Regions from separate parts of the Turicibacter sp. GALT-G1 genome, predicted to be linked through region 1. Evidence: riboswitches for the same ligand, from Rfam matches in the RefSeq annotation. Region 1 holds a riboswitch; each other region holds the start of a gene.
The links. Region 1 has a riboswitch for S-adenosylmethionine ahead of NEH74_RS03380 (methionine ABC transporter ATP-binding protein). Riboswitches for the same ligand answer to the same signal wherever they lie in the genome.

Region 1 (2,276 bases):
AATGTATCCCATAGCGCTTGAATTAACTCTGGAAAATACGCTACGACATTCGGACAAATTTGATTAAGCAACTGATTCATTCTTTAACACCTCCACCTGAATATCTGAGTTTTCTAAATAGTTAATCGCACTAAAGATTTCTTCTTTGTTACCATGGAAGCTAACAATCAAATGACCAATCGGGGTCTTTTGAATAATCTCAATGCTTCCAAATAAAATACTTGCCTCTACATTAAATTGCTTTGATAACTTCGAAATAAAGGCATGTCCTGTTTGCTGACCAACAAATGAGATTTTAACTAGCTTCTCTAAGTGACTCAGTTCTTCTAGTGGTGCTCTTTCTGCTAATAACTCAAAGATTTTCTCATCTTGGAATAATGAGGACACAAAATCTTTTGTAATCTCTGATTGTGGATTTGAAAAGACACTAACAATATTTCCTTGTTCAATAATACGGCCCTTCTCCATGACCGCAACTTTATGACAAATCTCTTTAACCACTTCCATTTGATGCGTAATTAACACAATCGTTAATCCTAACTCTTTATTAATTTCTTTAAGAAGTTTTAAAATCGACTTTGTCGTCTGTGGATCAAGTGCAGATGTTGCCTCGTCGCATAATAGAACTTGAGGATCATTAGCCAATGCTCGTGCAATGGCCACACGTTGCTTTTGTCCCCCACTTAATTGGGAAGGATACACATCTGCTTTATCCTCTAGACCCACTAAATTCAAAAGACGTAGTACTTTTTCCTTCTTTTCTTCTTTACTAATTTTTTGACCTTTTAACGGATAAGCAACGTTATCAAAAACAGTTCGTGTCTTTAATAAATTGAAGTGCTGAAAAATCATCCCAATTTTGTGACGAGCTAATCTTAATTCTTTGGGCGATAATTGATTTAGCACTTGACGATTAACAATCACTTCACCTTCAGTTGGAACTTCTAAAAAATTTAAACATCGAATTAAAGTACTCTTGCCTGCACCACTATATCCAATAATCCCAAAAATTTCACCAGCTTCTACTGTCAAATTAACCTCTTTAACCGCTTCAACAATCTTCCCCTTTAGCGAAAAAGTTTTACTCACATTCTTCAGTTCAATCATATTGACTCTCCTTTCTTGCTGTTTCCAAAATAAAAACGGACTCCTTATGCTGATGAAAGAAGTCCGTTCAAATCTAAATAAATTCTCACTCACTCCCTCATCTTTCAGAATAGCTCTGTCGGATTTAGCACCTTTGTACATTGTACTGGTTGCTGAAGCTTCATCGGGCCTGTCCCTCCACTTCTCTCGATAAGGATTATTATTTAATTAAAAAAACTAAGGATTCCTTCTGAGAAATCAGAAGAACACCTTAGTTTAAAATCAGCATACTAACCTGTTCTCCTCATCTCTCAGAATAGTTCTGTCGGATTTAGCACCACTGTACATCTGTACTGGTTGCTGAAGCTTCATCGGGCCTGTCCCTCCACTTCTCTTTATAAGGAATCACGATTCAATTGGAATTATTTAACTTATGGATACTATAACATCTATTTTTCTATTTGTAAATCATTTCTTACATAATTTGTATTTTTTATCAAAAATATTAATTAATAATGAAATTTTTTCTTCAACTCATGAATCATCTGACGATCTGCAAAGAAGAATAAACCGACACAAGTAATGATCGTATAATAACTTCCAATAATAGCAATTTGACGAAACAGAATGACTTGGAAATAAATCATCGCCAAAATCACAATTCCCATCAATCCAAACATCAATTGATAAATAACTAAATCCGTAAATCGCTTTGAATTAAGAAGAATCATGACAGTAATTATAGTTGTTCCAGCCATTAACCCCAGCGGGAAAATAATCTCTAAAGACCACCCACTATATCCCAAAAAATAATCAATAATGATTGATAAAGCCGATATTCCAATAACCTGTGTTAAAATATTTGGACCAATATTTCTTTTCACACGTGATCCTAAAATAGCACTAATAGTTAAGTAAAGTGTTGCAGCTGTAATAATGAATACCCAATTCCATTGAAAATCTTGAAAAATCCCACTGATAAATGAGAAGGAGATAATCATCATCGCTAAAAAAATAATGGATTTTCGAATAGAAAAACGGCGTTTTTTTGCAAATTGCTCTGGATAATCTCGTTCAATTTCAAATTCAACCGACTCCAGTGATTGCCCACAAAGTGGACAGTTATTCAATTGATTTTGTACTTTCATCTGACATTTAGAACAATATTTCATGATTAAATTCCTCATTAC
Region 2 (2,276 bases), on a different contig from region 1:
CCAACAAGTGAGATCGTTGTAACCGTAATTCCTGAAACTAAAGCAGGTAAGCTTTCAGGAATGAGGACTTTTCGAATAATCGTCCAAAGTGAAGCTCCCATTGCAATGGAAGCTTCTATGACACCTTTATCAATTTCGCGAAGCGCGATTTCAACAAGACGCCCATAGAAAGGAGCGGCTCCTATAATTAAAGCTGGTAGGGCTGCATTCGGCCCAAGGACCGTCCCAACTAAGAATTTTGTAAAGTTTAACAAAAGAATGATTAAAATGACAAATGGAATTGAACGAAAAATGTTAACAAATGCTGATAAAACACGATTAATCCATTTATTTTCTAAGAGTTGATTCGGTGCTGTTAAAAATAAGACTAACCCGATAATTAATCCTAAAATAAAGACGAAGATACCTGCGATAGCAGTCATATATAATGTTTCAAGCGTTGCCGAGAACATTTTATCCCATTTGACATTTGGTAGTAATAATAAAAACATTATGAAATCACCTCAACTTCTACCCCAACTTCTTTTAAATAATTAAGAGCTGGAATGATTTCTAGACCCGTAAGTTGAACATAAAGAGAACCGTAGCCACCCTCTTGAGTTTGTACGACCTTTCCTTGAATAATATTAATGTCCACTTGGTAGTTACGAATAACGTTTGTGATGAAAGGTTGTTCTGCTTTTTCTTTTAGATATTTCAGAAGAACAATTTTTCCTTTAGGGAACTTTTTAATTAGATGTTCGACCGTCTCAATTGAGTCATCTTCACTCGCTACTTGTTTAACGAAACGTTCAGTAACTGGATGCTGAGGATTAGAGAAAACCGTTAAGACATCTCCTTGTTCAACGATACGCCCACTTTCCATAATCGCCACATGATGACAAATTTTTTGAATCACATGCATTTCATGTGTGATTAGAACAATAGTTAAGTTATATTTTTTATTAATTTGAACAAGTAAATCTAAAATTTCATCTGTTGTTTGCGGATCAAGGGCTGAAGTGGCTTCATCACAAAGTAGAACTTTAGGATTGTTAGCCAATGCACGTGCAATCCCAACGCGTTGTTTTTGTCCACCACTCAATTGAGAGGGATAATTGTCTTCTTTTCCACTTAAACCAACTAATTGAATAAGTTCTAAAACTCGTGGCTTGATTTCTTCTTTTTTTACCCCTGCAATCTCAAGTGAGAAGGCGATATTTTCAAATACCGTACGTGACCAGAGTAAATTAAAGTGTTGAAAGACCATTCCAATTTGTTGTCGAGCTAATCGAAGCTCTTTAGAGGAGATTTGAGTTAAATCTTTCCCATCAATGGTAACTGTCCCTTCAGTTGGACGTTCCAGTAAGTTTAACATTCGAATTAGTGTACTTTTTCCAGCCCCACTGTAACCGATAATTCCGAATATTTCCCCTTTTCGGATAGATAAGTTAACCGAATCTACAGCAGTGACACATCCAGAATTCGTATTAAATATTTTTTTTATTTGATTAAGAACAATCATGAAATTCTCCCCTTTCGTTCTCTTAATCAGATGCTACAATTTTCTTATTTATGAAATAAAAAAACCTTTCTACTTCGATAAGCAGAAAGGTGTATTACATAATTTATATGTAGATCACACTTTCCCTTATCTTTCAGACAATGTCTGCAGGAATTGGCACCGTATCATGACTGATTGGTTGCCGGGCATCATCGGGCCTGTCCCTCCGCCTCTCGTGATAAGAGTTTGTTAAGTTGTATAAAATTGTAAATCTTAATAACTATTATAAATCCTATTTATGGAAAGTCAATTATTTTTTTCCACAAACAGGCCACATTTATTAAGTCTTATATAGGGATAATATGAGATAGAAAAATTTTAATCATATATTTGTAATCATTTCGATAAGATGTAAAGATAAAAGGAAACTAAAGTTGGGGTGAGAATCGTTGAAAGAATATTTAGTAGTTATCATGATAATGTCAGTTGCATTAGCTATGGATGCATTTGCGGTTGCTATTACATTAGGAATGGATGGATTAGCCCATACAGTGAGAGATCGTCTTAAAGTATCCATTAGTTTTGGCTTTTTTCAAGGTCTGTTATTTGTCATTGGAATTGTTTCATTAAAGTTTGTTAGTGGAGAAATCACGACGTATAATCATTTAATCGCTGGTGTGATTTTAATTATATTAGGTGTTAGAATGTTAAAAGAAGCTTTTGAAAGCTCGAAAGAAGAATATATTGAATCTCATGAGATGGGCTTCAATAAAAAAAAAGATTTATCCTTAAA
Region 3 (2,276 bases), on a different contig from region 1:
GTAAATCTAACATTTGGATGATTCCTGCTGGACGTAAGTCGAAGTTTTGACGAATAACTTCTACAATCTTGGCATTTGATACTTTTCCTGTTCCAAATGTATCAACCATGATTGAAGTTGGCTGAGCAACACCGATGGCATATGATAATTGAATTTCAATTTTATCAGCATATCCCGCTGCAACTAAGTTTTTAGCAACATAACGAGCTGCATAAGCTGCTGAACGGTCTACTTTAGTTGCATCTTTTCCAGAGAATGCTCCACCACCATGACGTGCATATCCTCCGTATGTATCAACGATAATTTTACGTCCTGTTAATCCAGCATCTCCGTGTGGTCCACCAATGACAAAGCGTCCTGTTGGATTAACTAAGTAGCGAGTATTTTCTGTTACTAAGTTTTGTGGTAACACTGCATCAAAGACATGTTTTTTAATATCTGCTTCGATTTGTTCGTGACTTACTTCTGGTGAATGTTGTGTTGAAAGTAAAACAGTATCGATTGCAACTGGTTTTCCTGCCTCATCATATTCAACTGTTACCTGTGTTTTACCATCTGGACGTAAGTAATCTAAGGTTCCATTTTTACGAACTTCAGTTAAACGACGAGATAATTTATGTGCTAATGAGATTGGTAAAGGCATATATTCTTCAGTTTCATTTGTGGCGAAACCAAACATTAATCCTTGATCCCCTGCACCAATTGCTTCAATTTGCTCATCAGTCATAATTCCTGTACGAGCTTCTAATGCTTGATCAACCCCCATTGCAATATCTACAGATTGTTCATCAATAGCTGTTAACACAGCACAAGTATCTGCATCAAACCCATATTTCGCACGGTTATATCCAATTTCACGAATTGTTTCACGAACAACCTTTTGGATATCAACATATGAAGAAGTAGTAATTTCTCCAAATACTAAGACTAATCCTGTTGTCACAGACGTTTCACAAGCAACGCGTGCCATAGGATCTTTTGCTAAGATAGCATCTAAAATTGAATCTGAGATTTGATCTGCAATCTTATCTGGATGCCCTTCTGTTACAGATTCTGATGTAAATAATCGACGTTCTGACATACTAATGTCCTCCTTCTAATTACACTAAGAAATACTCTATATTATTAAGTTCCTGACGAGAGATAATAGCTCGGGCCGGTTAATATTTAAAAATCATTAACAAAATCAATCATTCATACCTATAATGGACAATTTAAGAAAAATAATCCACCTTTTCTAAGTAATTCTTTTTTCTTTAACAAACTAGTACATATAATCTATCGCTGGCCGCTCAGATCATGAGCATACTAGCGGATAACATGGAAAGAACAACTTATAGTTTCACCTACGGTGTACAGTTTATCTAACTTTTACTCTGTTTAAAGAGATAAGCTTACATATAGCTCATCTAATGCGGTAAAACCACAAAGGCTGGTCGGATTCACTACTGCTCATCACTCCTTAGCACTTGAGTGGATAACCCCGAAGTTGTCCCTTTAGGCTAACAAAAAAAGTCCGCTATAAGCGGACTTGAATGACTGATTCAAACCCTCTTATTGCTCGAGTTAAACTCGCTTGGGTCGGCACCTTCCTATTCAAGGAGGTTGCCGCGACTTCATAGGCCCCTATGCCTCCATCGCTCTTAATAAGAGTATATTATTATATTTATTTTTAATTTCATTATTCATTATAAGAAAAAACTCGTAACTTGTCAATTATTAACGGTTATTCTTTAAAATCTAATTCAACATTTGAAATCGAATCAAAGCGAGTTCCAATTTTTTCAGTCGTAATATGAATCTCTTTGACATCTTTTGAAACTGTATCAATGTGTTTACTTAATTTATCCCAACGTTCCTTATATCGCTTAAATTCATCTCCTAATTTATTTAACTCTTGTTGAATGACTAAAGCATGACGATCGCGTTCAAGATTATTTATAATGACTTGAATCGTTGTTAAAGTCGACATTAAAGTTGTTGGAGAAACTAACCAAACTCGTCTTTGTTGAGCATATTCAATTAAATCAATATGGTAAGCATTAATCTCTGCAAAAATGGCCTCTGCTGGCAAAAATAAAATCGCCTGATCCGATGTTTCCTCCGGTGTAATATACTTCATGGCAATATCATCAATATGCTTTTTCACATCTTGTTTAAACTGCTTGGTGGCAATTTTACGTTCTACATCAGGTAAGTTACGATCCATCATTCGCTGATAGTTTTCCAATGGGAATTTCGAATCAATCGGTAAATTTCCTAATGGGGCTGGTGCA

Region 2: another riboswitch for S-adenosylmethionine. It lies ahead of NEH74_RS06265 (methionine ABC transporter ATP-binding protein); the one in region 1 lies ahead of NEH74_RS03380 (methionine ABC transporter ATP-binding protein).
Region 3: another riboswitch for S-adenosylmethionine. It lies ahead of metK (methionine adenosyltransferase); the one in region 1 lies ahead of NEH74_RS03380 (methionine ABC transporter ATP-binding protein).

What each region holds. Positions count from the first base shown of each region.
Region 1 is NZ_JAMQUS010000015.1:55,375-57,650, forward strand. Features, by position in the region: gene NEH74_RS03375 (methionine ABC transporter permease) at 1-80, opposite strand, end outside; gene NEH74_RS03380 (methionine ABC transporter ATP-binding protein) at 64-1,107, opposite strand; SAM riboswitch class I at 1,202-1,303, opposite strand; SAM riboswitch class I at 1,388-1,490, opposite strand; gene NEH74_RS03385 (DUF6320 domain-containing protein) at 1,596-2,258, opposite strand; gene NEH74_RS03390 (hypothetical protein) at 2,242-2,276, opposite strand, start outside.
Region 2 is NZ_JAMQUS010000031.1:24,275-26,550, forward strand. Features, by position in the region: gene NEH74_RS06260 (methionine ABC transporter permease) at 1-491, opposite strand, end outside; gene NEH74_RS06265 (methionine ABC transporter ATP-binding protein) at 491-1,504, opposite strand; SAM riboswitch class I at 1,628-1,728, opposite strand; gene NEH74_RS06270 (manganese efflux pump MntP family protein) at 1,933-2,276, shown strand, end outside.
Region 3 is NZ_JAMQUS010000027.1:63,897-66,172, forward strand. Features, by position in the region: gene metK (methionine adenosyltransferase) at 1-1,081, opposite strand, end outside; SAM riboswitch class I at 1,552-1,653, opposite strand; gene NEH74_RS05665 (DNA recombination protein RmuC) at 1,727-2,276, opposite strand, start outside.